Regions from separate parts of the Streptomyces sp. NPDC020489 genome, predicted to be linked through region 2. Evidence: riboswitches for the same ligand, from Rfam matches in the RefSeq annotation. Region 2 holds a riboswitch; each other region holds the start of a gene.

Region 1 (6,981 bases), on a different contig from region 2:
CCCCGGCATCACATAGTGCAGCCGCTCCCGGATCCGCTGCTCGGCGTACGCGTCGTCCTGCCAGCGCGCCTTGGCGTCCCGCAGCTCCTCGACCCGCTGCCGGGCCTGCTCCTGCTGCCGCTGGAGGTCGGCGACCTCGGCGCGCTGGGAGACGTACTGCCGTATCGGATAGGCGAGCGCGACCACCAGCGAGCACAGCACCAGCGCGAGCAGCGCCGCGCGGCCGGTCAGCCGGGAGCGACGGGCCTGCCGCTTGGTCTGGGAGCGGTAGACGCGGGCGGCGGTCTGCTCGCCGAGCAGCCGGATCCGGGTGGCGGTGGAGAAGCGGTCACGGTCCTTGACGGCCATCTCTCTCACTCCCGTTCACACGCGCGTACGTCCCCGCACACGGTACGGGACCGAGTACGGGGACGTACGTACGACTTGGCTGTGGCTCAGCCCTTGAAGCGGGGGAAGGCCGAGCGGCCGGCGTACACCGCGGCGTCGTCGAGGATCTCCTCGATGCGCAGGAGCTGGTTGTACTTGGCGACGCGCTCGGAGCGGGCCGGGGCGCCGGTCTTGATCTGGCCGCAGTTGGTGGCGACGGCGAGGTCGGCGATCGTGACGTCCTCGGTCTCGCCGGAGCGGTGCGACATCATGCACTTGAAGCCGCTGCGCTGGGCCAGCTCGACGGCGTCGAGGGTCTCGGTGAGCGAGCCGATCTGGTTCACCTTGACGAGCAGCGCGTTGGCGGCGCCCTCCTCGATACCGCGGGCCAGACGCTCGGGGTTGGTGACGAACAGGTCGTCGCCGACGAGCTGGACCTTGTCACCGAGCTGGTCGGTGATGGTCTTCCAGCCCTCCCAGTCGTCCTCGAACAGCGGGTCCTCGATGGAGACGAGCGGGTACGCCGCGACGAGCTCGGCGTAGTACTCCGTCATCTCGGCGGCGGAGCGGTCCTTGCCCTCGAAGGAGTAGACGCCGTCCTTGTAGAACTCGGAGGCGGCGACGTCGAGCGCGAGGGCGATCTGCTCGCCGGGGGTGTAACCGGCCTCGTTGATGGCCTCGAGGATGAGGTCGAGGGCCTCACGGTTGGAGCCGAGGTTCGGGGCGAAGCCGCCCTCGTCGCCGAGGCCGGTGGACAGGCCCTTGTTCTTCAGGACCTTCTTGAGGGTGTGGTAGACCTCGGTGCCCCAGCGCAGCGCCTCGGAGAAGGACTCCGCGCCGATCGGGGCGATCATGAACTCCTGGATGTCCACGTTGGAGTCGGCGTGCGAGCCGCCGTTCAGGATGTTCATCATCGGAACGGGCAGCAGGTGCGCGTTCGGGCCGCCCAGGTAGCGGAAGAGCGGGAGGTCGCTGGCCTCGGAGGCGGCGTGGGCGACGGCGAGGGAGACGCCGAGGATGGCGTTGGCGCCGAGCGAGCCCTTGTTGTCGGTGGCGTCCAGGTCGAACATCGCCTGGTCGATCAGGCGCTGCTCGGTGGCGTCGTAGCCGACCAGCTCCGGGCCGATCTGCTCGATGACCGCGAGGACGGCCTTCTCGACACCCTTGCCCTGGTAGCGGTTCGGGTCACCGTCGCGCAGCTCGATGGCCTCGAAGGCGCCCGTGGAGGCGCCGGAGGGGACGGCGGCACGACCGGTGCTGCCGTCGTCGAGGCCGACCTCGACCTCGACCGTGGGGTTGCCTCGGGAGTCCAGGATTTCCCGGGCTACGACGACGTCGATGGACGGCACGAGCATCTCCTTCTTGGGATGTGACACGGTCCGCCGGGACCGCGGTGGGTTCTGCGAGACCGAGCCTAACCGGCTCCGGGGGATCGGCCACCGCGTGGACCGCCCCGTGGACAGAACCGAGAGTAAATTGTTTCTGAACCGAACAAACCGACGGCGGCGTCTCGGCGGCACCGCACGAAAAAACCCCGCCCCGGTGCGTACGGGGGAACACGCACCGGAGCGGGGAGCCCGTGGGGACGGGGGGCCCTCACGAGGCCCTCAGTGTGAGGGCCACGGATGTGAGGGCGCTGTGGTTCGGCCGGGACGCGGCTGTGATTCGGCCGGGGCGGCCGTGGTTCGGCCGGGGCGCGGCCGTGTCCCTCTTACTTGAGGTGCAGCTGCTGGCCCGGGTAGATGAAGTCGGCGTCGCTGACGATGTCCTTGTTCAGCTTGAACACCTTCTGCCAGCCACCCTTGACGTCGTGCTCCTCGGCGATGGAGCTGAGGGTGTCACCCTTGACGACCTTGTACTCGCCGTCGCCCTTCTTGACCTTCTTGCCGGTCGGGGTGGTGACGGTCTTCTTCGCGGCCGGACGCTCGGACGAGCGGGAGGCCTGCTGCTCGGAGGAGCGCGTGCCGGTGCTGGTGCTGCCGCTGTTGCTGTCGCTCGAGGACGACGAGCTGGAGCCACCGCCGGTGTAGCCGGCGCTGGACAGGCCCACACCACAGGTCGGCCAGGCACCCTTGCCCTGGCTCGCGAGGACCTTCTCGGCGATCTCGATCTGCTGCGCCTTGGAGGCCTGGTCGGCGGTGGAGGCGTACGCCGTGCCGCCGTACGCGGCCCAGGTGGAGGCGGAGAACTGCAGGCCGCCGTAGTAACCGTTGCCGGTGTTGATGGACCAGTCGCCGCCCGACTCGCACTGGGCGACGGCGTCCCACTCGGAGGCGGTGGCGGCCGAGGCGTTGCCGGCCGCCATCAGCGGAGCGGCGATGGCGACACCGGTGACACCGGCGAGCGCGGCGGCGCGGGTGGCCTTGGACGGACGACGGTGCTTGCCCTTGGCGGAAAACAGCATGGTGGATCCCCTCACCGACGCCTGCGAGGTGAGCTGTCGGGTTCGGGCCGGTTGAGTTGCCCGGCCGCACATCTCGCCTCTCGGCGCGCTGCGCGGCTCCACCCCAAGCCGGTTCCGGCGGCCTCTCGGCCATGAGACCCCGTGAGGCCTCAACTTCCGGACCCGGCACTTACCTTGGGTCCCCCGCTCCTGCCTACGGCGCTTGACGCGACGACTGTTCCCGTACGGCCGCTGGCAGGATTCGGCGTTGCGGCAGCCGGGGCTCGCGGTGACGAGCGGTGTTGACCGTAGACACGGAACCCGGGGGATTTCAAAGACGATCAGGGCTTCTGAGACTCATCCCACACTTTCACCAAACGGGACATTTGCGGTGAAGTACGGACGTGAACTCACGGTTTTTCCCTGGGGATTTCGCCCTATTCGCTACCTAGAGCAAGGGTCTGCCCGGGCTCGATCGCGCTCGGATCGGCGCCGATGACCTGCTCGTTCGCGGTATAGAGCCGACGCCATCCACCGTCGAGGTCAAGGGAGTCGGCGATGGAGGCGAGCGTGTCGCCGGTCCGGACGGTGTACGAGCCCTCCTCGGCGCTCGCACCCCGGTGCCGGCCGGTGCCCTCGGAGGGGGCAACGAGGGCGCCGGTGTCCACCAGGTTCGAAGAGCCGCCCTCTCGCCAGGAGTTGTCCGATTCGTCACTCTCGGTCGGCGCGGCGGACGGGCTGCCGGAGGACAGCGCACCACCCGGAGCGGAGCCGGAGTTGTCCGACTTGGCGGACTTGTCCGCTCCGGTGGTGGGCGACGAGGAGGCGCTGCCGGACGAGTCCGTCGCATCGGCCGATTCCGATTCGCCGGACGAGTTGGACAGACCCGCCGATCCGGGTGATTCGGAGGATTCGGTAGTTTCGGCTGATTCGGTGGATTCGGGCTGGGCGGACGCGTCGGAGTCGTCGCTGTCGCTCGTCGACGGCGAAGCGACGCCGGTGTCGACATCGGCGGAGCCCGAGTCCTCGCTGAGTCCGTGCAGCAGACCGCAGGTGCCCCAGACGCCGACACCCTGGTCCGCGAGGACCTTCTCGGCGACGGCTATCTGCTGGTTGCGGCTGGCGAGGTCGGGGCTCGTGGCGTAGTCGAGGCCGCCGTACTTCTCCCAGTTCTTCTGCGAGAGGTCGAGCCCGCCGTAGTGGCCGTCACCGTCGTTCGCGCTCCAGGAGCCACCGGTCTCGCACTGGGCGACCTGGTCCCAGGTGTTCCCGTCCGCCGCGCTCGCCCCGCCCGCGCCGAGCAGCGGGATCGCGATGGCGGAGCCGGTCACTCCGGCCGCAACGAGAAGTGCCGGAGCCTGACGGGGGCGACGGTGACGACCGTTCCCGGTGAGCATGCGGTGCCCTTTCGCGAGACGACAGTGCGGGCGCGGCGGGTGGTTCGGGTCGCCGCGTTGATGCGAGAACGTATCGGCAGACGATCACTTGTCACAAGTTAATGCCGCACAGATCACGTGAAGATCACAGACTTGAGGGCGTGTCATGTTTGCGTCGCCCGGCACAAGGACCGCGGGTCAGGGGCGAGTTGCCCGGCTTCCTACCGAACGGGCGTGAACTCGACCGGCAGCGTGCGCAGTCCACGCATGATGAGCCCCCCACGCCATCTCAGATCGGCCGGATCCACCGCGAGTCGGAGGTCCGGGAGCCGGGTGAGGAGTGTGGCGAGCGCGGTCTGGCCCTCGAGGCGGGCGAGCGGGGCGCCGAGGCAGTAGTGGATGCCGTGGCCGTATCCGAGGTGCTGGTTGTCCCGCCGGGACAGGTCGAGGACGTCGGGATCGGCGAACCGCTGCGGATCCCGGTCCGCCGCGGCGAGCACGACCAGGACGGGGTCGCCGGGGGCGATGTCCTGTCCGCCGATGGTGAGCGGCTGGGTGGCGAAGCGCCACGTGGCCAGTTCCACGGGGCCGTCGTAGCGGAGCAGTTCCTCGACTCCCGTCGCCAGCAGGTCGGTTCGGCCCGCGGCGAGAGAGTTCTGGAGACGGGTGCGCTGCTCGGGGTGGGTGAGGAGGGCGTACGTGCCGTTGCCGATCAGGTTGACCGTGGTCTCGAACCCGGCGAAGAGCAGGATGAAGGCCATCGCCGCGGCCTCGTTCTCGGTGAGGTGCTCGCCGTGGTCGGAGGCGCGGATCAGACCGGAGATGAGGTCCTCGCCGGGTACGGGCTCGGCGGGCAGCCCTTCGCGCTTGCGGTGGATGAGCTCCAGGAGGTACCCGCGCATCTTCTTGACCGACCGCGCGACACCGCCCCGCGGCCCTCCCCCATGTCGGATCATCATGCCCGCCCAGTCCCGGAAGTCGTCCTGGTCCTCACGCGGGACGCCCAGCAGGTCGCAGATGGCGTAGATGGGCAGCGGGAAGGCGAAGTCGTGGATGAGGTCGGCGGACCCCTTCGCCGTGAACTGGTCGATGAGGTGGTCGGTGAGTTCTTGCACGCGCGGCGCGAACTCGGCGACGCGGCGGGGTGTGAAGGCCTTGCTGACCAGTCTGCGCAGGCGGGTGTGGTCCGGGGGGTCGATGTTCAGCAGATGCGTCATCAACTCCGCCTTGCGCTCACCGGGGATACCGGTCTTGCCCTTGGCGTGCGCGGGTTCGTCATGGTGCGCCGGGTTCTTGCTGAGCCGCTGGTCGGCCAGGGCCTGCTTGGCATCGCCGTACCGGGTGACCAGCCAGGCCTCCACTCCGCTGGGGAGCCGGGTCCGGTGCACGGGGGCGTGCTCGCGGAGCCAGGCGTAGGCGGGGTAGGGGTCGGTCGCGAACTCCCAGGTGAAGAGTTCCGGGGCGGGGGTGGGGTGGTCGGTCACTCCCTGACGGTATCCGGCGGGTCGCGGGGTGCGTTGTGGGTCGGGGCCGCACCGGGGGGTGTCCGTCCTCGGTCGGGCGGTGCCGTGGGACCAAGCTGTGCTGTCGGTTGGACGCCCGACACTGCGGGCGGGCACCCCCCGGTACGTCCCCTTCCGCCGTGGCGCCGGTGGCCCGTCCGCGGGGGCGCGCCCCTGCCCTTCCCGCCGTGGCGCCGGTGCGCATCTTTTAGCCCGTCCGGCGTTTGAGGACGAGGCCCCTTCAGGGCCGATGGGGGTCTGGGGGCGCAGCCCCCAGGGTTTGGGCGGGGTCGAAGGGGCGGCAGCCCCTGGGTATGGGACGGGTAGGGGCGGCGGGGGCGAGGGACGTGCGTGTGGGGCGGCTCCCAGGCACGGGGTCGGTTGCGTTGGGGTCAGGGCTGGGGCGGGGCGGCCTCTCGTTCGCGGATCGTGTCGCGGTACACGCGTGCCGCCGCGCGCAGAGCCGCCTCGGGGTCGATGCCCTCCGCCTCGGCTCTGGTGGCCAGGGCCAACAGTTCGTAGCCGATGCCCTCGGTGCTCGGCAGCGGTACCTCCAGGCCCGCCGTCCGGGCCCGGGACGCCAGTTTGGCGGTGAGGGCGAGGGCGGGCTGGCCGAGGGGAATGCCGTCGGTGACGGACGTGCGCTGTTTTTCTGTCGCCTTGGTGCGCAGCCAGTGCTCCTTGACCTCCTCCGGGGTGGTCGCGGTCTCGTCGCCGAAGACGTGCGGGTGGCGGTGGATGAGCTTGGTGACGATGCCGCCGGCGACGTCGTCGATGGAGAAGGGGGTCTCCGGGTCCTCCTCGGCGATGCGTGCGTGGAAGACGACCTGGAGGAGGACGTCGCCGAGTTCCTCGCGGAGTTCGTCGCGGTCGCCCTCCTCGATGGCCTCCACGAGCTCGTAGGCCTCCTCGATGCCGTACTTCGCCAGGCCCTTGTGGGTCTGCTGCGAGGACCAGGGGCACTCGACGCGGATGCGGTCCATGACCTGCACGAGGTCCAGGAGGCGGGCGCCCGGCAGGTCGTAGGAGGCGGGGAGGAGTTCCAGCTCGGGCATGGACACGCGGCCCGAGCCGGCGAGGCGGGCGAGGCCGTCGGTGAGGCGGGGTTCGCCCTCGCCCGTCGCGACCACGACGACGGTGCGGCCGCCCGCGCACGCCTCGACCAGTTCCTCGGCGGCCGGGGAGTCCTCGTCCACCCGTATCCCGGCCTCGCGCAGATACGGCAGCTGCGGGTGCGCGCCGTCGGCGCACAGCACGCGGTCCGCGGCGCGCAGGGCCTGCCAGGCGGGCCAGGACAGCAGGCCGGGAGCGACACGGTGGCTGGTGGTCAGCAGGACGATGCGGCCGGGGTCGG
Region 2 (6,981 bases):
GTCCTTGATCTTGGCGATGACCTTCTCCGGGCCGACCGCGAAGGGCAGCTCGGTGATGACCAGACCCTTGCGGCGCGCCGTGACGTCCTCCACCGACACGGTGGCGCGGATCTTGAAGGTGCCGCGGCCCGTCTCGTACGCGTCCCGGATGCCGGCCAGGCCGACGATCCGGCCGCCGGTGGGCAGGTCGGGGCCCGGGACGTACTTCATCAGCGTCTCGAGATCCGCGTTGGGGTGGCGGATCAGATGGCGGGCGGCCGCGATGACCTCGGAGAGGTTGTGCGGCGGCATGTTCGTGGCCATGCCGACCGCGATGCCAGACGCGCCGTTGACCAGCAGGTTCGGGAAGGCGGCGGGCAGGGCCACCGGCTCCTGCTCCTGGCCGTCGTAGTTGGGGGCGAAGTCGACCGTGTCCTCGTCGATCGACTCGGTCATCAGGCTCGTCGCCTCGGCCTGCCGGCACTCGGTGTACCGCATGGCGGCCGGCGGGTCGTCGTTGCCGAGCGAGCCGAAGTTGCCGTGGCCGTCGACCAGCGGGACCCGCATGGAGAACGGCTGGGCCATGCGCACCAGGGCGTCGTAGATCGACGCGTCGCCGTGCGGGTGCAGCTTGCCCATGACCTCGCCGACGACCCGGGCGCACTTCACATAGCCGCGATCGGGGCGCAGACCCATCTCGTTCATCTGGTAGACGATGCGGCGGTGCACCGGCTTCAGACCGTCACGGGCGTCCGGCAGGGCGCGGGAGTAGATGACCGAGTACGCGTACTCGAGGAAGGAGCCCTGCATCTCGTCGACGACGTCGATGTCGAGGATCTTCTCCTCGTACGAGTCGTCGGGCGGCGGGGTCTTCGTGCTACGGCGGGCCATCGCTGCCGGCTCCTCTTTTCTGGTCGCTCGCCTTCGGGTCGCGCCCCTTCGGCTCACTCTTGCTGAAGCGTGAACGGGATCTGACGCGGACCATTGTGGACCGCGGCACTGACAACGCGGACGACGACCCGACGTCAGCCGTCCCGCCGGGTGTTCACCCGTACGGCACGCGGCCCCGCCCGCAGGCTACGGGATCTCGCTCTCGGCGTACGACCACCGGGAACTTCACCGGGGCTTCGCACGCTTGCATACAGTGGCAGGACCGGCAGAAAACGCGGTTCCGATCAACCGCACCGCGATCGAAGGGACGTACATGCCCATGGGTCACACGGCCACAGACCAGGCAGGCACCGGGGGCCTGACAGCGACCGAGCACCGCCTGGCCAACGGGCTGCGCGTGGTGCTCTCCGAGGACCACCTGACCCCGGTCGCGGCGGTGTGCCTCTGGTACGACGTCGGCTCGCGCCACGAGGTCAAGGGGCGTACCGGCCTCGCTCACCTCTTCGAGCACCTGATGTTCCAGGGCTCCGGGCAGGTCAAGGGCAACGGTCACTTCGAGCTCGTCCAGGGCGCGGGCGGCTCGCTCAACGGCACCACGAGCTTCGAGCGCACCAATTACTTCGAGACCATGCCCGCCCACCAGCTGGAGCTCGCCCTCTGGCTGGAGGCCGACCGCATGGGCTCGCTGCTGGCCGCCCTCGACGACGAGTCGATGGAGAACCAGCGGGACGTCGTCAAGAACGAGCGCCGCCAGCGCTACGACAACGTCCCCTACGGCACGGCGTTCGAGAGGCTGACCGCCCTCGCCTACCCGGAGGGCCACCCCTACCACCACACGCCGATCGGCTCGATGGCCGACCTGGACGCGGCGACCCTGGAGGACGCGCGCGCGTTCTTCCGGACGTATTACGCGCCGGGCAACGCGGTGCTGTCCGTGGTCGGCGACATCGACCCCGAGCAGACGCTCGCCTGGGTCGAGAAGTACTTCGGTTCCATCGCCGCCCACGACGGCAAGCCCGCCCCGCGCGACGGCTCGCTGCCCGAGATCATCGGCGAGCAGCTGCGCGAGGTCGTCGTGGAAGAGGTGCCCGCGCGCGCGTTGATGGCGGCGTACCGGCTGCCGCACGACGGCACCCGCGCGTGCGACGCGGCCGACCTGGCCCTCACCGTCCTCGGCGGCGGCGAGTCCTCCCGCCTGTACAACCGGCTCGTCCGCCGGGACCGTACGGCCGTCGCGGCCGGCTTCGGCCTGCTGCGGCTCGCCGGGGCGCCCTCGCTGGGCTGGCTGGACGTGAAGACCTCCGGTGACGTCGAGGTGCCGGTCATCGAGGCCGCCATCGACGAGGAGCTCGCGCGGTTCGCCGCGGAGGGCCCGACGGCCGAGGAAATGGAGCGCGCCCAGGCCCAGTTGGAGCGCGAGTGGCTGGACCGGCTCGGCACCGTCGCGGGCCGCGCCGACGAACTGTGCCGCTACGCCGTCCTGTTCGGCGACCCGCAGCTCGCCCTCACCGCCGTCGACCGCGTCCTGGAGGTGACCGCCGAGGAGGTCCAGGAGGTCGCCAAGGCCCGCCTGCGCCCCGACAACCGCGCGGTGCTCGTCTACGAACCCCTCTCCCCGGAGGCCGCCGAGGACGCGGAGCTCCCCGAGGACCCCGAGGCCGCGGCCACTGTCGAGGCCGGCGACAAGAACGAGGAGGCGGCCAAGTGACCGAGCTCGCCACGATGGAGTTCCACCCCCAGCCGCAGGCCGGCGAGGCGAAGCCGTGGGCCTTCCCGGCCCCCGAGCGCGGCACCCTCGACAACGGCCTGACGGTCCTGCGCTGCCACCGCCCCGGCCAGCAGGTCGTCGCCGTCGAGGTCCTCCTGGACGCCCCGCTGGACGCCGAGCCCGCCGGTCTCGACGGTGTGGCCACGATCATGGCGCGGGCCTTCTCCGAGGGCACCGACAAGCACACCGCCGAGGAGTTCGCCGCCGAGCTGGAGCGCTGCGGCGCCACCCTGGACGCGCACGCCGACCATCCCGGCGTCCGCCTGAGCCTCGAGGTCCCGGCGTCCCGCCTGCCCAAGGGGCTCGGTCTGCTGGCCGACGCCCTCAGGGCGCCCGCGTTCGCCGACAGCGAGATCGAGCGGCTGGTCACCAACCGGCTCGACGAGATCCCGCACGAGCTCGCCAACCCCTCCCGGCGGGCCGCCAAGGAGCTCTCCCGGACGCTGTTCCCGGCGGACCTGCGCATGTCCCGCCCGCGCCAGGGCACCGAGGACACCGTCCGCGCGATCGACTCCGCGGCCGTACGCGCCTTCTACGAGAAGCACGTCCGCCCCGCCACCGGCACCGTCGTGGTCGTCGGCGACCTGACCGGCATCGACCTCGACGCGCTGCTCGGTGACACCCTCGGGTCCTGGACCGGCTCCTCGGCCGAGGCGCGGCCGGTGCCGCCGATCACAGCCGACGACACCGGCCGGGTCGTCATCGTGGACCGCCCCGGTGCCGTCCAGACGCAGCTGCTGATCGGCCGGATCGGCGCCGACCGGCACGACCGCGTGTGGCCCGCCCAGGTGCTCGGCACGTACTGCCTCGGCGGCACCCTCACCTCCCGCCTGGACCGCGTCCTGCGCGAGGAGAAGGGCTACACCTACGGCGTGCGCTCCTTCGGGCAGGTCCTCCGCTCCGCCCCGGACGGCACCGGCGCCGCGATGCTCGCCATCAGCGGTTCCGTGGACACCCCGAACACCGGTCCCGCCCTGGAGGACCTGTGGACGGTGCTGCGCACCCTCGCCGCGGAGGGGCTCACCGACGCCGAGCGGGACGTCGCCGTGCAGAACCTCGTCGGGGTGGCCCCGCTGAAGTACGAGACCGCGGCGGCCGTCGCGAGCACGCTGGCCGACCAGGTCGAGCAGCACCTGCCCGACGACTACCAGGCCACCCTGTACCGACAGCTCGCCGCCACCGGCACCGTGGAGGCCACCGCGGCCGCCGTGAACGCCTTCCCGGTGGACCGTCTGGTGACAATCCTGGTCGGCGACGCCTCCGCCATCAGGGAGCCCGTGGAGGCCCTCGGCATCGGTGAAGTCACCGTCGTGACGGCCGAGTAGCGGCACGCGCGCGGGGGAGCCCTGGTGACTGGAGGGTCACCAGGGCTCCTTAATGTCCGAATTGAAGGCCAGTTGCCTGTTTGCCCTGTGGGATGCGCTACAAAAGCCGTGATCCGTTTGGGGATTGAAAGTGGCCCCGCTTAGCGTCTTCCCGGCTGTCCGTCAGGCACTGCGCCGCGCCCGCGGCACCGGACAGCCATCGCCGAGTCCCCGTACGGCGCGAGCCAGGGGAGCCGGGGACCCATCCGTAGTCCCTGGGGTGAATCGGACGCCCGCGCGTGCCGCGAGGGGGTCCGTAGGAGACCTTCCTGCTCCGAACCCGTCAGCTAACCCGGTAGGCGAGAGGGAAGGAAAGGACCAGCCACTACATGGCGTTCACGCGCCCCACCGGGAAGCACCGCGCCCCGAGCCGGATCAAGCGCGGCACCGCCCGCGCGGCCGGCGTCGCGGCCCTCGCCACCACCGGTGTCATCGGCACCCTCGCCGCCCCGGCCCTCGCCGCGGAGCCCGCGGCCGAGCAGACCGGACTCACCCCGGTCATCACCCTCGGCGACTCGGTCGCCGCCCAGATCGACGCCCAGGCCGAGGCCCAGGAGCAGGCGGCCGTCGAGGCCGCCCAGCAGAAGGCCGAGGAGGAGGCGCGCCGCCAGGCCGCCGCCAAGGCCAAGAAGGAGCGCGAGGCCAAGGAGCGCGCCGCCCGCGCGGCCGCCGAGCGCGAGCGCCTGAACACCTTCGTCAGCCCGATCGCCGGCTCCTACATCTCCACCGGCTACAAGGCCGGCGGCGCGGTGTGGTCCTCCGGCAGCCACACCGGCGTGGACTTCCACGCCGCCAGCGGCACCTCCGTGCGCGCGGTCGGCTCCGGCACGGTCGTCGAGGCCGGCTGGGGCGGGTCCTACGGCAACAACGTCGTGATCAAGATGCACGACGGCACGTACACCCAGTACGGCCACCTGTCGTCCATCGGCGTCTCGGTGGGCCAGACGGTCACCCCGGGCCAGCAGATAGGCCTGTCCGGCGCGACCGGCAACGTCACGGGGCCGCACCTGCACTTCGAGGCCCGCATGACCGCGGAGTACGGCTCGGACATCGACCCCGTCGCCTACCTCCGTTCGCACGGCGTGAACGTCTGACGACCGACGCGAGACCTCTTCGGAACCCCGGCCCACCGGCCGGGGTTTCGTCGTTTCCGGCACGGCGCTGTCCAAAAAATATCCATGGATTCCGGCCCGCCATCGGAAATTCCCGCTCTTTGCAATAGAGTCACTGAACACACGTCAATCGTCGACGTTTCACGGGGATTAAAGCGGAGGTCGGTCATGCGTATTCCGGCGCACTCGGTATGCACCGCGATCAGGGACGACATCGTCGCCGGTGTCTACGAGCGCGGCAGCCGGCTCACCGAGGAACTCCTCGCGCGCCGCTACGGCGTCTCCCGCGTCCCCGTCCGGGAGGCCCTGCGCACGCTGGAGGCCGAGGGGTTCGTGGTGACCCGGCGGCACGCGGGCGCATGCGTGGCCGAACCTACCGAGCAGGAGGCGGCCGACCTGCTGGAGATGCGGATGCTCCTGGAGCCGCTCGGCGCCTCACGGGCCGCCCAGCGGCGCACCGAGGCGCATCTGAAGGTGCTGCGTGGCCTGGTCAGGCTGGGGCAGGAGCGGGCCAGGCGGGGCAACAGCGACGACCTGCGGTCCCTGGGCGGCTGGTTCCACGAGACGCTCGCCCAGGCCTCCGGCAGCCCCGCGCTGGCCTCGGTGCTGACCCAGCTGCGCCACAAGATCTCCTGGATGTACGCGGTGGACGCGCCGGCCGACCCCGTCGAGTCCTGGGCGGAGCACGGCGCGATCGTCGACGCGGTGGGCCGCGGGGACGGGGAACGCGCGCGGGCCGTCACCGCGCTGCACACGGAACGCTCGACGGCCGCCCACCGACTCAGGTTCGGCTCCGCGGGAGACCGGCCCGAGCGTGTGAGGAACTCGCAACATCCCGTACACACGCCGAGCCTGTGGCATTAACAAAAGGGCCGTATACAAAGGGGCAGTAATTCGCGGGGGCCTATTTCTGCTGCCTGCGAACGCGAATTCACCGAGTGCGTACGGAGAAAAGAAAGGGCCCGCCCGATAATGCGGACGAGCCCTTCGGTCATGCCGTGATCAGACGGTCTCGGGGAGTTCCTCGAGGCCCTCAGAGACCAGCTTCGCCAGTCGGTCGAGGGCGGCGTCCGCGCCCTCGGCGTCGGAGGCGAGCACGATCTCCTCGCCGCCCTGGGCGCCGAGGCCCAGAACCGCCAGCATGGAGGCCGCGTTGACGGGGTTGCCGTCGGCCTTGGCGATCGTCACGGGGATGCCGGAGGCCGTGGCGGCCCGGACGAAGATGGAAGCGGGGCGGGCGTGGAGGCCCTCGGCCCAGCCGACGTTGACGCGGCGCTCAGCCATGTGATGCTGCCCTTCGGTGTTCAGGGTTGTCTAGACCAGTTTCCCACAACGTGAAGCGTCTCCGGAGCGGTCCTTCGTCCCGTCCGGGGTGAGTCGTCGGACCGCGGCCTCGGCCCGACATCCGTCCCTCTCGCGATCCTGCGCGTTCTCCACAGACTGCCTCGCGCCGTTGTCGTACGCGAGCCGTAACCTGGGGCCCATGCAGAGCTCGCCGGACCGGCACGAGTACCCCGCGCACTGGGAAGCCGACGTGGTGCTGCGCGACGGCGGCACCGCGCGCGTCCGCCCCATCACCGTTGATGACGCCGAGCGCCTGGTCAGCTTCTACGAGCAGGTCTCCGACGAGTCGAAGTACTACCGCTTCTTCGCCCCGTACCCTCGCCTGTCCGCCAAGGACGTCCACCGCTTCACGCACCACGACTTTGTGGACCGGGTGGGACTCGCCGCCACGGTCGGAGGCGAGTTCATCGCCACCGTACGCTACGACCGCATCGGCACCGACGGAACGCCCGCGTCCGCACCCGCCGACGAGGCCGAGGTCGCCTTCCTCGTCCAGGACGCCCACCAGGGCCGCGGCGTCGCC
Region 3 (6,981 bases), on a different contig from region 2:
CTCGCGCAGCACCCGCAGATACGCGGGGGAGTGGAACCGCATGCCCCCCGCGCCCTGCACCACCGGCTCCACGATCACCGCGGCCAGCTCGTCGGCGTGCCGGGCGATCGCCGAGCGCAGCTCCTCGGCGTAGGACTCCTCGTACGCGGCCGGAGGGGCTCCCACGAACACCTGGCGCGGCAGGACCCCGCTCCACAGTTCGTGCATCCCGCCCTCGGGGTCGCACACCGACATCGGCTGCCAGGTGTCACCGTGGTAGCCGCCGCGCCAGGTGAGCAGGCGCCGCTTCCCGCCGCGGCCCAGCGAGCGCCAGTACTGGAGGCACATCTTCACCGCGACCTCGACCGACACCGAGCCGGAGTCGGCGAGGAAGACATGCTCCAGACCCTCGGGCGACATGTCGACAAGGAGCTTCGCGAGCCGTACGGCGGGCTCGTGGGTGAGCCCGCCGAACATCACGTGACTCATCCGCCCGAGCTGCTCGCGCGCGGCCTCGTTCAGCACCGGGTGGTTGTAGCCGTGGATCGCCGACCACCAGGACGACATGCCGTCGACCAGCTCACCCGAGCCGTCGGCCATCCGCAGCCGCACCCCGCTCGCCGACTCCACGACGAGCGGTTCGGCACGTCCCGGCATCGGACCGTAGGGATGCCACACATGCCGCCGGTCCAGCTCCAGCAGTTCCGGGACGGACAGGTCAGGCATTGGGCGCGAGATCCGTTCCGGCACCACGACGGCGTACGGCGACCAGGTCCGGACGGGGTTCGTTGGCCGCCGGCTCCGGAGCCGCACCGCACACCGACCCGCACCCGGCACTCCCGTGCGACCCGCACCCGGCACTCTCCGTGCCCCCGTGCGACCCGCACCCGGCACCCTCCGCGCTCCCGTGCGACCCGCAGCCGCCCGCGGCGGCGGCCACGTCGGCCCGGTGCTCGGGCAGCGTGACCTCGCCCGCGCCCTCCACCTCGAAGCCGGCGTCCGCGATCATCTCCAGGTCGGCCTTGCCGGCCTGGCCCTCGCTGGTGAGGTAGTCACCGAGGAAGATCGAGTTGGCCAGGTTCAGGGCGAGGGGCTGCATCGTGCGCAGATGCACCTCGCGGCCGCCCGCGATCCGCACCTCGACGTCCGGGCAGACGAACCGGACCATCGCCAGGATGCGCAGACAGCGCTGCGGGGTGAGGTTCCACTCCTTGGCCAGCGGGGTGCCCTCGAAGGGGATCAGGAAGTTGACCGGCACCGAGTCCGGGTCCAGCTCGCGCAGCGAGAAGACCACGTCGACCAGGTCCTCGTCCGTCTCGCCCATTCCGGCGATGAGACCCGAGCACGCCGACAGACCGGCGGCGTGCGCCTTCTGCACGGTGTCCACGCGGTCCGCGTAGGTGTGCGTCGTGGTGATCTCGCCGTACGTCGCCTCGGAGGTGTTGAGGTTGTGGTTGTAGGCGTCGGCGCCCGCCTCGCGCAGGCGCTCGGCCTGGCCGTCGGAGAGCAGTCCGAGGCAGGCGCAGACCTCGACGTCCTCGTTCTGGTCCTTGATCGCCCTGATGGTGTCGGAGACCCGGTCCACGTCCCGGTCCGTCGGCCCGCGGCCGCTGGCCACCAGGCAGACCCGCTTGGCGCCGCCCGCGAGCCCGGCCGCAGCGGCCTTGGAGGCCTCGTCCGGTTTCAGCCAGGTGTACTTCAGGATGCCGGCGGTCGAGCCCAGCCGCTGCGAGCAGTAGGAGCAGTCCTCGGGGCACAAGCCGGACTTGAGGTTGACGAGGTAATTCAGTTTCACCCGTCGGCCGAACCAGTGCCGGCGCACCTTTCCGGCCGCGGCCACCACATCGAGCAGGTCGTCGTCGGAGGTGGCGAGGACGGCGAGAGCTTCCTCGCGGGTCGGCAGCTCGCGCCGAAGCCCCTTGTCCACCAGCGTGTTCAGCAGGTCCATGAAAACTGATCCTGTCCTAAGGAGCCGTCTTGGGCCAAGGAGAGTTCACACAACAGCGGCCATTCGCTGTGTGGGTATTGCCACACAGTGGGGGGCTGCCTGTCCCACTAGTGTCTGTTCGCTGCCTACAAAACCTCCGGAGGACCCATGGCGTTCGGCTGGATCGACGAGCAGGCGCGGCTGCGCCACCGCGCCGGACTCGTACGCACCCTGCGCCCCCGCCCCGCCGACTCGCCGCTGCTGGACCTCGCGAGCAACGACTACCTGGGGCTCGCCCGCCATCCGGAGGTCACCGAGGGCGCCGCCCGGGCCGCCCGGACCTGGGGCGCGGGCTCCACCGGTTCTCGACTCGTCACCGGCACGACCGAGCTCCACACTGAACTGGAACGCGAGCTGGCCGAATACTGCGGGTTCGAGGCGGCCCTGGTCTTCTCCTCCGGGTACGCCGCCAACCTCGCCGCGGTGACCGCGCTGGCCCCGCACGGCTCACTGATCGTCTCCGACGCCGGCAACCACGCCTCGCTCATCGACGGCTGCCGACTGGCACGCGGCACCACCCAGGTCGTCGGGCACGCCGACCCGGAAGCCGTGCGCAAGGCGCTGCAGACGCACGACGGACCGGCCGTCGTCGTCTCCGACACGGTCTTCTCGGTCGACGGCGACGCCGCCCCGCTGGCCGCGCTCGCCGAGGCGTGCCGGGAGCACGGCGCGGGCCTGGTCGTCGACGACGCCCATGGCCTCGGCGTGCTCGGCACAGGCGGCCGGGGCGCCCCGCACGCGGCGGGACTCGCGGGCGCCGAGGACGTCGTGGTAACCGTCACGCTGTCCAAGTCGCTCGGCAGCCAGGGCGGCGCCGTGCTCGGCCCCGCCCGGGTGATCGACCACTTGGTCAACGCGGCCCGGACCTTCATCTTCGACACCGGCCTCGCCCCCGCCGCGGCGGGGGCGGCTCTGGCGGCCCTGCGGCTGCTGCGCCGCGAGCCGGAGCGCGCGGCGCGGGCCCGCGAGGTGGCCGCCGAGCTGCACGCACGGCTGACCGCCGCGGGTCACGAGGCGGTACGCCCGGACGCCGCGGTCGTCTCCGTGCGCGCGCCGTCCCCGGAGGAGGCCGTGCAGTGGGCGGCGGACTGCCGTGCGGTGGGACTGTCCGTCGGTTGCTTCCGTCCTCCTTCCGTCCCCGACGGCATCTCACGGCTCAGGCTGACCGCCCGCGCGGACCTCTCCGCGGCGCAGATCGAACGCGCTGTACGTGTGATCGGCGAGACGCGACCATGAGTCGGCGTGACACGGCCGTGTACTCGACGACGGGGATCAGAACGCGGCCGTGAACCCCGCCCAGCTCTCGGGGGAGAAGAGCAGCGCGGGTCCGGACGGGTCCTTGGAGTCGCGTACGGCGAGCAGTCCGGCCGCTGGACCGGTGCCTGGCCGAGCCGTCTCCACGCAGTTGTTGGCTCCGGTGCTGTAGCTGCTGCGCAGCCATCGCACGCCGTGCAGGTCGGTACTGGAAGGAACGTTCCGAGGCATTGCGGACATGGTGCCTCCTTACGCGCCGTCTGCTATCCCGGCGATGTAATCCAACGAGTCCTCGGGCGAAAGGGCGTGGATCTGAAGGGTGTTGAAGGCCTCGGTATAGGCCTGGAGGTCTTCTTTCCGCTCGAGGTAGAGGCTACTCGTCAAGTGGTCGAGAACAACGACATCCAGATCAGATTTGCTCGAAAAGGAGAAGATTACGAAAGGCCCGGTGATGCCGATGTGCGCTCCCGCGGCGAACGGCAGGACCTGAAGCCTCACTTGGGGCAGCCGGGCCGCGTCGATGAGCCGGTGCAGTTGCCGCGCCATGACCTCGGGGCCGCCGATGTCCCGGCGCAGCACCGCCTCGTCGAGCACCGCGCTCAGCTCCAGCGGCGGCTCTGCCCGAAGGACGTCCTGCCTGGCCAGTCGCACCTCGACCAGCGCGTCCAGCCGTTCGTCCGGGTCGACGTCGAGGCCGCCCACCGCGGCCCGCGTCACCGCGCGCGCGTACTCGGGTGTCTGCAGCAGCCCCGGCACCACGGAGGTCTCCAGGGTGCGCATCGCGCTCGCCTGGGACTCCAGACTGATGAAATCGCGGTAGGTCGGCGGCAGTACCCCGCGGTACTGGTGCCACCAGTGGTGCCGTCCGCCGCCCTCGTCGGACCCCGCCAACACCAGCAGCAACTCCCGGAGTTGAGCGTCCTGCACCTCGTAGGCGTCCAGCAGTAACCGCACATCGGCCGGTTTCACCCCGCTCGCGCCGGTCTCGATCCGGCTCACCTTCGACTGGTGCCAGCCCACCAGCCGGGCCGCCTCACCACTGGTGAGCCCGGCGCCGGTGCGCAAGGCACGCAGTTCGGCGCCCAGTTTCCGGCGGCGTACCGCGGGACCGTGCTGCATGGGCTACTCCCTACTCCTTCCGGGCCGCCCACATACGGTTTTCCGTCGGAGAGTTCACCGCATCGAGCGACAGATATATGCATATCTTGGTGGATCGGCACCGTGACCGGCCCGGTGATGGCAGTCTGGCGATGAAGCACCAGTCCGGGACCGTACTCGACCCATCCGCTCCGTGTCGGACCAGGTCCCGTGGGAAAGGGACGGCGTCGTCATGGCAGACCATCTGGAAGCATCCGTCACTCTGCCGAGCGATCCCGCCTCGGTCTCCGCGGCTCGCACATACGTCATCGGCACCCTGGCGGAATGGGGTCTGCCGGCCGACACCGAGGTGGCCGAGGCGATCCGGCTCATCGTCTCCGAACTCACCACCAACGCCGTACAGCACACGTTCGGGCAGTCCCCCACCTTCACGGTGGACCTCCAGCTCGACCGCGACGAACACCTGCGTATCGGGGTCACCGACAGCCACCCCCGCTTCCCCAGACGGCTGCCGGCCGCGGTCCAGCAGGACAACGGCCGCGGCATGGTCATCATCCGCTGGCTGACCGCGGAGTGCGGCGGCAAGCTGAGAGTCCGGCCCACCCGCGAGGGGGGCAAGACCGTCTCCATCGAACTCCCGTGGGTGGTCCCGGCCGAGCCGGTCTCCGCGGGCCAGCAGGAGCCGTGAAAGAGGGCGCCCCGAGTCCTCGGAGGCGCCCTTCAGGGGCCCGTCGACGACCCGCGCGGGTGACGGCGGGTCAGGTCGCCGTCACCCGCACGGGGTGGGTCACTTGACCCGGCCGTACCAGACGCTCTTGGTCCAGATCTTCTGAAGCTTCACGACCTCCCCACTCTTCGGGGAGTGCCAGATCTTGCCCTTACCGGCGTAGATGCCGACGTGGTACACGCTGGAGCCGGAGTGGAAGAACACGAGGTCTCCGGCCTTGCGGTTCCCCGCGGAGATGTGGCGGGTCTTGTTGTACTGCTGTGCCGCCGTCCGGGGCAGCTTCTTGCCGGCCTTCTTGAACGAGTACAGCGTGAGCCCGGAGCAGTCGAACCGGTGCGGTCCCGCGGCGCCGTACTTGTACGGGGAGCCTTTCTTGGAAGCCGCCACCTGAAGTGCCTTCGTCGACGATGTGGCCGCCTCGGCGTCGGAGGCGACGCCCGGGACCACGATCGAGCCGCCCACGGCGGCGATGGTGAGAGCCGAAGCCGTACCGGCCCGGACCATGAGCGACGGGACACGATTGAGCGCAGACATGCGCAACCCTTCGTCAGCCGCCTGTGAAGGATGACCTGTCGGATTCGGGCTGGCGAAGTTGCCCGGCCGCTGACGCGGCTTCACCCCAAGGGCTGCTCAGGTCCGGTCATGGCTTGACCGTCCCGGCGACCCGTCGTGCTTGGGTCCTCCACTCCTGCCGATCCACTCCTGTCGACCGGTCATCCAGGCGGCGGCAGGACTCGGCGTCCGCCCGGATCGCCCCGCCGCTGCGGCGGGGTCTTGTCGTCAGTCAGGGATCTTCACGCACTCCACGCCGAAAAACCCAATGGAATCGGGGATTTGTGGCGTTACTCACCACTCACCCGTTCGGGTGGACACTCGTCTGTTCGAGGGAGCGTCCAGGGGGTCACGGCCCCCCGGACCAGCATCGAAGGTCCTCGTTCCGGGCTCCGGCTACGCGCGTTGCGCAACCTGAACGGCCCTGTCCGAGGAGGGGCGTCTACTCCAAAAGGGGGTACGTCTTTCGGTCCGTTTCAAGACCGGTCCGGGCGCCGCGACAAGGAGCGGGACGTCCGGACCGGCCACGGTCGCGGTCGCGTCAACTGTCGGAGGGGGGCGGCACGGTGACCCGGGCCGTGCGCCGCTCCCCGTCGAGCACCCGCAGCGCCCGAGCGAGGGTCGGGGCGTGCAGCTCGGTCTCGCCGCGCTGGTGCATGGTCACCAGCGCGTCACGCAGCTCGGCGGCCTTCGTCACCAGCGCCTGAGCGGCCCGCAGTCCACGGTAGGTGTCCCCGTCGTGCGCCGGGTTGATCCGGCCGAGCAGGTCGACCGCGTCGAGGTAACGGTCGATCAACTCGCCCTCGGCGCGCGTCAGTGCGGGCAGCGGAGGGAGTTCCGGTGGCAGCATCGCCCGCTCACCGGTCGCCGGGAGCGGGGCGGGAGGCCTTGCGGCTGGGGATGATCCGGTCCACCAGGCCGTACTCCAGGGCCTCCTGGGCGTCGAGGACCTTGTCCCGCTCGATGTCGGCGGCGACCTGTTCGGGGGTGCGGCCGGTGTGCCGTACGAGCAGCTCCTCCAGACGGGCCCGGACGCGCCCCAACTCCGCCGCCTGGATGGCGAGATCGCTCGCCTGTCCCTCCACGGGCTGCGGCAGGGAGGGTTGGTGGATCACCATGCGGGCACCCGGCAGCGCGAACCGCTTGCCGGGGGTGCCGGCCGCCAGCAGCACCGCCGCCGAGGAGCCCGCCTGCCCGAGGCAGATCGTCTCCACGTCGCAACTGACGAATCGCATCGTGTCGTAGATCGCCGACATGGCGCTGAACGAGCCGCCGGGGGAGTTGATGTAGAGGGAGATGTCCCGGTCGGGGTCCTGGTGCTCGAGGTGCATGAACTGGGCCATCACATCGTTCGCCGACGTGTCGTCGACCTGCGTCCCGAGGA
Region 4 (6,981 bases), on a different contig from region 2:
AACGTACGACCCGATCACTGCTCTGCTGTCACTCTTCGAATCGTCTGCCACGTCGGCCCATGATTCACCTTCGAATGTGACCTACGCGACCGTAAGGGAGGATTGACGGGCGGTGAGATAAGCCACTCCTAAAGTGTTTCCCAAGCCCGGAATAGGCCTCCGATCAGAGGCGTTGAGGGCTCAGCCGCCATACCCGGAAGTCGCGCAGGCGGAAGTGGCTCCACGTCGTCCGGAAGGCGAAGTGCCCGCTGGTGTACGGCTGCGGGTCGGTGTGGTCGAAGACGAGGCGCCCGTTGGTCCACCACTGCTGGGTGGAGCCGTCGGAGACGATCCGGACGCGGTGGGGCTCGTTCGCCACGAGCAGCGGCTCCGTGTAGTCGTAGATCAGCGGACGGACGCCGGCCTCACCGACGTAGCGGCGCAGCCGGGTCGTGGTGTTGGAGTTGGCGCCGTAGCCGACGTAGTACGTCCGGAGGTGGTCGTACTCGGCCAGCGCCCCGCCCCGCCGGGTGGCGAAGAGGTCCTCGGGGGAACGGACGTCGACCGCGTTCCAGAAGGTGTTGAGGTCGGAGACCCGGTCGTTGACGCCGCCCTCGGACACGGGCGTGGCCGTGTACTCGATGACGTAGGGCCCTTCGAGCCGCTTCCTGAACCAGATCGTCGCGCCGGCCGGTACCTCGACCTCCAGGGTGCCGCGGGAGGCGGTGACGGTGCCGCCCTTCTCCAGCTCCACGGCCCACTGGCGAAGGCCGTGGCGGAAGTCGTCGTGGGCGATCAGGCGACGGTGGCGGGGCCCGGCGGCGGCGTTCCCGGCGGGGCCGAGGGCGGCGAGCGCGGCACCGGCGGCGAGCGCCCCGAAGGCTCTACGGGTGGTCGTCATCTTGCTCCTCTGCGAAAGGGCCGGTCGGCCACCGTGCGGCGCCCGGGGAACGTGTGCCGCCGAGGTCCCCGTGGCAGCGAGCGGGGACAGAAAGCGCTTACGCGACGGCCGGGATCACTCTGGCCCCATCCACCCCTTCCTGTCGATGCCCCGGGCGCCCGTGCCACAAGAACGCAACGCGGCGGTCACGCACGCAGCCACGCCGACACCGAAGGCCGGACCCGGGGATCGGGGTCCGGCCTTCGGTGGCACGTGGAGTGGGCGTCAGCCGACGGAGACGCCCTTCGCGCGGAGGTAGGCGACCGGGTCCACGTCCGAGCCGTAGTCCGGGGTGGTGCGGATCTCGAAGTGCAGGTGCGGACCGGTGACGTTGCCGGTCGCGCCGGAGAGTCCGACCTGCTGGCCCGCGGCGACGGTCTGGCCGGACGAGACCGAGAGCGAGGACAGGTGGGCGTACTGGGCGTAGTAGCCGTCGGCGAGCTTGATGACGACCTGGTTGCCGTACGCGCCGCCCCAGCCGGCGGAGACGACCGTGCCGGCGCCTACGGCCTTGAGCGGGGTGCCGGTCGGGACGACGAAGTCGACGCCGGTGTGGTAACCGCTGGACCACATGCTGCCGGCCATGCGGTACGGCGTGCCGACGGTGGCACCGGCGACCGGGAGCGTGAAGCCGGCGGCGCTGCTGCTCGCGCCGGTCGACTCGCTGCTCTGGGCGGCGGCCGTCGTGCTCGACTTCGAGGAGGACTGCGAGGACGAACTCGACGCGGAGGACGAGGACTTCCGGGTGCTCGTGGACGTGTCCGCCGACTTCTGCGCGCTCGCCGCGCCCTTCTTGCCGAGGGTCAGCTTCAGACCGGGGTGGATCAGCGACGGGTCGGAGCCGACGACCTCGCGGTTGTCGGAGTAGAGCTTCTGCCAGCCGCCGCTGACGTGCTGCTCGTCGGCGATCTTCGAAAGATAGTCACCGGCCCGCACCGAATAGGTGCGCACGGTCGCGGTGTTCGCGGCGCTCTTCTTCTCCGCCACCTTGTCGACAGTCGTCTTCTCGGCGGCCGGAAGGGACTGGACGGCCTTTTCCGCAGGGGACTGCGAGGGGGCCGCGTGGGCGCCTGCGGCACCCATCAGCGGGAGGGCGAGTGCCGCTCCGCCGGTACCGGCGACGGCGATCGAGCGGGTCAGGCGCTGGGCCTTCGGACGGCGGTGCTTACCCTTCGCGGGCATGGCGAATTCCTCTCCGGCGCCTGCGAGGTGAGCTGTCGGGTGCGAGCTGGAGATGCCCGGCCGCACCGAGGCGCGGCTTAACCCCTAGCCGTTCCGGAGACCGGAACAGGCGTTGTACCTGTGGGTCCCCCGCTCCTGCCGTTCACGGGTGAGTAGTGGGGACTCCGGGCGGCGGCAGGATTGGGCGTCCGTCCGGATGGATGGCGAACGTAAGCGAGCAGGACGCAAAGCGACAAGTAAGAGGTTCCACGCGCATGCGTTTCTCGTGATCCGCTGCGGGAATTACCGGTCACCCTGCGTGCATTACGTCCGCCTCCAGCTCTCCAAACCCCAGGAAAAATATGGGGATTACGTGAACATGACGGGCGACGCACCGTCACGGATATGACGCTCCTCACGTGCCCGACGCACAGGTTCCCTCATTCCAGAGCGAGTTGGAATGAACGCATCGCAACACGAAGGAAGGCGCCAATTCGGACAGAAGGTTCAGACGCGCCGCAGCCGAAGAACCGTCGCATCCAAATCGCCCCGCAAACCGACGCGAAGTCCGTGATGCAGCAATACGGCCCCTCTGTGGATTTCGCCCGTTTCCAGGCATGCATACGACGCTGCCGGATCGAGCCCCCGCAGCCGCAGCGCCGGCACGGGCTCGCCGTAGCTCTGCGCCTGGAGCCAGGCGAGGACCACGGTCTCGTCCCCGAGGACGTACTGCACGGCGCTCAGCCCGCCCCGCGGCGGCCGCAGCCGGTACTGGTCGCCGCGCTGCACCAGGGGCCGGATCTCCTTGTAGAGCTCCACCCACTCACGGGCCTCGCCGAGCTCCGCCTCGCTCCACCGGGTGAGGTCGCCACCCACCCCGAGCACCCCAGCCATGGCACTGACGAACCGGAACCGCAGCGAGCTGACGCGGCCGTTGAGCATGGCGTTCGGGCTGTCGGTCACCCAGGCGGCCATCACGCGCGCGGGGTGGATCTGGCTGAAGCCGTGCTGGATGGCGAGCCGGTCGAGCGGGTCGGTGTTGTCGGAGGTCCACACCTGGTCGGTCCGGCTCAGCACCCCGAGGTCGATCCGGCCGCCGCCGCCCGAGCAGGACTCGAAGGCGACGTCCGGGTGGGCCGCCCTGAGCCGGTCCAGCAAGGCGTAGAAGGCGTGCACGTGATCGACCCAGAGCCGTTGCGGATACGGCTCGCCGGGCCAGCCGGCGTCGGTGAAGCTGCGGTTGAAGTCCCACTTCACGTAGTCGATCGGGGCGCCGGACAGGAGCGCGTCGAGCCGGCTGAACAGGTACTCCTGGACATCCTCGCGTGCCAGGTTCAGTACGAGCTGATTGCGGAACTCCGTCCGCTTTCGTCCCGGCTGGTACTGGACCCAGTCCGGGTGCGCCCGGTACAGATCGCTGTCCGCGTTGACCATCTCGGGCTCGACCCAGATCCCGAACTGCATGCCGAGCGCGTGCACCTGGTCGGCCAGCGGCTTCAGACCGCCGGGGAAGCGGTCCGGGTTGGGCGCCCAGTCGCCGAGCCCGGCGCGGTCGCTGGTGCGGGCGCCGAACCAGCCGTCGTCGACCACGAACAGCTCGACGCCGATGTCCGCGGCGCGCCGGGCGAGCGCTTCCTGCTGCTCCTCGGAGATGTCGAACTCGGTGGCCTCCCAGGAGTTGAACAGCACCGGCCGGTCCCGGTCCGCGTCCGGGACGACGTACGCCCGCTGGTACGCGTGCCAGGTCCGGCTCGCGCCCCCGAAGCCGCCGTCGCTCCACAGTCCGGCGAAGACGGGCGTGGTGAAGGACTCCCCCGCCGCCAGCCGCAGCAGGCCCGACTCGTCGTACCCGGCGCCGCCGGTGATCTGCACGCGCGCGTCGAGGAGTTGGGCCACGGCGATCCGCCAGGAGCCCGACCAGCCGAGGGCACAGCCGTAGACCTCGCCGCGCTCCTCGGTGGCGTCGGTGTCCAGCGCGACCCACGGCAGGTGCTGGTGCCCGGTGTGGCCGCGGCGGCTGCCGATGACCTTCTCGCCGTAGGTGAGCGGCGCACTGGTCAGCCGGGACTCGGCGGCCCAGCGGCCGTGCAGGTGGGACAGCCGCCAGTCCTCGCGCTCGGGCAGCGTCCAGGTGGCGGAGTCGGCGCGCAGCAGCTCCACGGCGTCGGGCCCCTGGTTGTCCAGGCCCACCCAGCGCTCCACGACGTCGCCGCGCATGCGGTAGTGGAGCGTGATCGCGAGTCCGCCGTCGCGGAAGCGGAGCCGCAGTTCGTCGCCCCCGGCGCCGTCCGGCGTCTCGTACGCCTCGAAGCTCCACTCGGTACCGCGTCGCTCGCCCGCGCGCACGGACAGCGCGGGGCGTACGAAGCGGGGGCCGCCCTCGACGGGGTACTCCTCGCGGCCGTCGAGCGGGGACTCGAATCCGCGTTCGCCGGGCAGCGGCCGGGCGGCGAGTTCCTCGGCGTCGGCGAGCGTGATGCTCGGGCCCCAGTGGAGGTGCAGCAGAACGTCGTCCTCGGTGAGGTGGACGGCGTAACTGCTGGCCGGCCCGGAGAGAAGCCAGGTACGGCCGGTTTCGGAGATCTCCAGCATCAAACCCTCACACATTCGAACATGGACGCTCAATCGTCAACATCATCAAGGGCTTGCGGGCCTGGAGGCAACGTCTGTGGACAACTGATTGCCCCGGGAACCGATGTCGTATCGTCATGAAAGTGCCCGTCGACGAGCCGCGGCGACGGTCCCGACCGGGAGGAGCCCCCGTGACGCAGCAGATCCCGTCGACCGAGCCAGAGCTGGCCGGCGTGCGCAACTTCCGCGACGTGGGCGGGCTGCCGACCGTCGACGGACGGCGGGTGCGCTACGGAGTGCTGTACCGCAGCGGCCACCTGGCACACGCGACCGCCGAGGACGCCGCGTTCCTCACCTCGCTCGGACTGCACACGATCTTCGACTTCCGCAACGCCTCGGACCAGAAGCTGGAGGGCCCCGACGTCGAGCTGCCGGGCGTGCGCAACGTCAACCTCCCGCTGAGCGACCCGGCGGAGGGCTCGGAGTTCTGGAAGATGGTCCGCGACGGCGAGATCGAGCAGCTGCGCGAGATCCTCGGCGACGGCAAGGCGGCGAACCGCATGATCGCCTCGTATCGCCAGATCATCAAGGAGCGCACCGCCGAGCACTCCCGTGTCCTGCGCTCCCTCGCCGAGGAGAGCGTGCCCGTGCTGATGCACTGCGCGGCGGGCAAGGACCGCGCGGGTCTGTCCGTCGCGGTGACGCTGCTCGCCCTCGGCGTGGAGCAGGAGGCGATCCTCGCCGACTACCTGGAGTCCAACGCCAAGCACCGCCGCTACAAGGTGCACCGCAGCAGCAGCTCGTCCGCCGGCTACTCCCCCGAGGTCATGGAGCTGCTCAGCCCCCTCTTCGAGGCGCGCGCCGACTATCTGCTGGCCGCCTTCGAGACCATCGAGGAGACCTGGGGCGACGTCGACACCTACCTGGAGCAGGGCCTCGGCGTCACCCCGGAGCTCCGGGAGCGACTGCGCGAGCGCCTGCTGGACTGACGTCGGTTCGTCCCGGCCTCCGCCCGGCTACTGCTTGGCGCCGAGTTCGAACAGCAGGTAGATGAACGCCGCGAAGACGTGCCCCACCGCGATGTAGACGAGCAGCCGCACCCACAGGGCGCGCGGGAACTTCTCCTCCATGTCCCTCATGGCATCTCTCCAGGAGTGGGGCCCAGGCACAGCGCGGCCGTGGGGCTCTGCAACAGGGTGTGGACGAACAGCAGCTCGACCCCGTCGGGGTCCTCGGCCGCGATCCGGTGCGGGGTCAGCGAGTCGAAGTGCGCGCTGTCCCCGGGGGTGAGCCGGTGCGTGGCGTCCCCGAGGCGCAGCCGCAGCCGCCCGGTGAGGACGTACAGCCACTCCTCGCCCGGGTGCACGCGCACGATGTCGCCCTGGGAGCCGTACGGGACGTGCAGGCGCAGGGCCTGCATGCCGCGTCCGGGGGAGCCCGCCTGCCGGTAGGTCCAGCCGCCGGCTGCGGTCGGTTCCATGTCGGCGGCGCGCACGACGGCGTCCCGTTCGGCGACCGTCTCGCCGAGCAGCTCCGAGACCGTCGTACCGTAGACGCGGGCGAGCGCGAGCAGCATCGGCAACGAGGGCTGGCGCTGCCCGGTCTCCAGGCGGGAGAGGTGGGCGGGGGACGACCCCGCCGCCCGGGCCGCTGCCTCCAGGGTGAGGGAGGCCCGGCGGCGCAGCGCACGGAGCTGCGGCGCGACGGCGGGAAGGGCCCCGCCCGCCGGGGGCTCGTTCTCGGGAGAGCTCATGCTCCCCATTCAGCCGCAGGCTTGCCTCTGCGGCAAATTTCTTGCCTCAGAGGCAAAAGCGCCTGCCGGGAGTTCGACGGTTGTCCGAGTCAGTGATTGGCCACCGCCTGCTTCACCAGCGTCTTCCCGAAGTCCCACATCAGCCCGCCACCACCGTGCGCGTCGTCCATGATCTCGGTGAAGGCGTCCACGAACCGGTCCACCTCCCGCTCACCGATCGTCAGCGGCGGAATCAGCTTGATCACCTCCAGGTGGTCACCGGAGACCTGGGTGAGGATCCGGTGCCGCTGGAGCAGCGGGACGACGACCATCTGCGCGAACAGTCCCTTGCGGGCGGCCTGGAGCATGGTCCAACGGCTGCGCAGACCCAGCGACCTGGGCCTGCCGAACTCGATGCCGACCATCAGCCCTCGGCCGCGCACGTCGGCGAGCAGCTCGTACTTGTCGACCAGGGCGGCGAGCCGGGACCTGAGCAGGTCGCCCGTGGCGCGGGCGTTGGCGGTGATCTGCTCGTTCTCCATGACGGACAGCACCGCCAACCCGGCCGCCATGGCCTGCGCGTTGGACCCGAAGCTCG

What was found. Region 2 has a riboswitch for cyclic di-AMP ahead of ACH41F_RS07690 (M23 family metallopeptidase). Riboswitches for the same ligand answer to the same signal wherever they lie in the genome.
Positions count from the first base shown of each region.
Region 1: it holds a riboswitch for cyclic di-AMP, as region 2 does, so the genes downstream of both, ACH41F_RS17580 (transglycosylase family protein) here and ACH41F_RS07690 (M23 family metallopeptidase) in region 2, are expected to answer to the same signal.
Region 3: it holds a riboswitch for cyclic di-AMP, as region 2 does, so the genes downstream of both, ACH41F_RS30940 (NlpC/P60 family protein) here and ACH41F_RS07690 (M23 family metallopeptidase) in region 2, are expected to answer to the same signal.
Region 4: it holds a riboswitch for cyclic di-AMP, as region 2 does, so the genes downstream of both, ACH41F_RS11470 (peptidoglycan DD-metalloendopeptidase family protein) here and ACH41F_RS07690 (M23 family metallopeptidase) in region 2, are expected to answer to the same signal.

Region 1 covers NZ_JBIRUZ010000006.1:97,392-104,372, forward strand. Annotated here, with positions in the region: gene ACH41F_RS17570 (septum formation initiator family protein) at 1-348, opposite strand, end outside; gene eno (phosphopyruvate hydratase) at 435-1,715, opposite strand; gene ACH41F_RS17580 (transglycosylase family protein) at 2,078-2,770, opposite strand; cyclic di-AMP (ydaO/yuaA leader) riboswitch at 2,774-2,981, opposite strand; gene ACH41F_RS17585 (transglycosylase family protein) at 3,187-4,146, opposite strand; gene ACH41F_RS17590 (cytochrome P450) at 4,347-5,609, opposite strand; gene ACH41F_RS17595 (nucleoside triphosphate pyrophosphohydrolase) at 6,020-6,981, opposite strand, start outside.
Region 2 covers NZ_JBIRUZ010000003.1:118,581-125,561, forward strand. Annotated here, with positions in the region: gene ACH41F_RS07675 (DNA topoisomerase (ATP-hydrolyzing) subunit A) at 1-870, opposite strand, end outside; gene ACH41F_RS07680 (insulinase family protein) at 1,184-2,578, shown strand; gene ACH41F_RS07685 (insulinase family protein) at 2,575-3,963, shown strand; cyclic di-AMP (ydaO/yuaA leader) riboswitch at 4,154-4,319, shown strand; gene ACH41F_RS07690 (M23 family metallopeptidase) at 4,332-5,096, shown strand; gene ACH41F_RS07695 (GntR family transcriptional regulator) at 5,283-5,978, shown strand; gene ACH41F_RS07700 (HPr family phosphocarrier protein) at 6,117-6,398, opposite strand; gene ACH41F_RS07705 (GNAT family N-acetyltransferase) at 6,598-6,981, shown strand, end outside.
Region 3 covers NZ_JBIRUZ010000013.1:138,592-145,572, reverse strand. Annotated here, with positions in the region: gene ACH41F_RS30970 (adenosylmethionine--8-amino-7-oxononanoate transaminase) at 1-705, opposite strand, end outside; gene bioB (biotin synthase BioB) at 698-1,927, opposite strand; gene ACH41F_RS30960 (aminotransferase class I/II-fold pyridoxal phosphate-dependent enzyme) at 2,075-3,202, shown strand; gene ACH41F_RS30955 (DUF397 domain-containing protein) at 3,239-3,460, opposite strand; gene ACH41F_RS30950 (Scr1 family TA system antitoxin-like transcriptional regulator) at 3,470-4,339, opposite strand; gene ACH41F_RS30945 (ATP-binding protein) at 4,551-5,006, shown strand; gene ACH41F_RS30940 (NlpC/P60 family protein) at 5,106-5,579, opposite strand; cyclic di-AMP (ydaO/yuaA leader) riboswitch at 5,583-5,795, opposite strand; gene ACH41F_RS30935 (hypothetical protein) at 6,139-6,447, opposite strand; gene ACH41F_RS30930 (ATP-dependent Clp protease proteolytic subunit) at 6,455-6,981, opposite strand, start outside.
Region 4 covers NZ_JBIRUZ010000004.1:226,521-233,501, reverse strand. Annotated here, with positions in the region: gene ACH41F_RS11480 (GDSL-type esterase/lipase family protein) at 1-18, opposite strand, end outside; gene ACH41F_RS11475 (DUF6250 domain-containing protein) at 164-880, opposite strand; gene ACH41F_RS11470 (peptidoglycan DD-metalloendopeptidase family protein) at 1,145-2,101, opposite strand; cyclic di-AMP (ydaO/yuaA leader) riboswitch at 2,106-2,282, opposite strand; gene ACH41F_RS11465 (alpha-galactosidase) at 2,588-4,672, opposite strand; gene ACH41F_RS11460 (tyrosine-protein phosphatase) at 4,843-5,640, shown strand; gene ACH41F_RS11455 (DUF6126 family protein) at 5,668-5,790, opposite strand; gene ACH41F_RS11450 (helix-turn-helix domain-containing protein) at 5,787-6,404, opposite strand; gene ACH41F_RS11445 (aspartate aminotransferase family protein) at 6,494-6,981, opposite strand, start outside.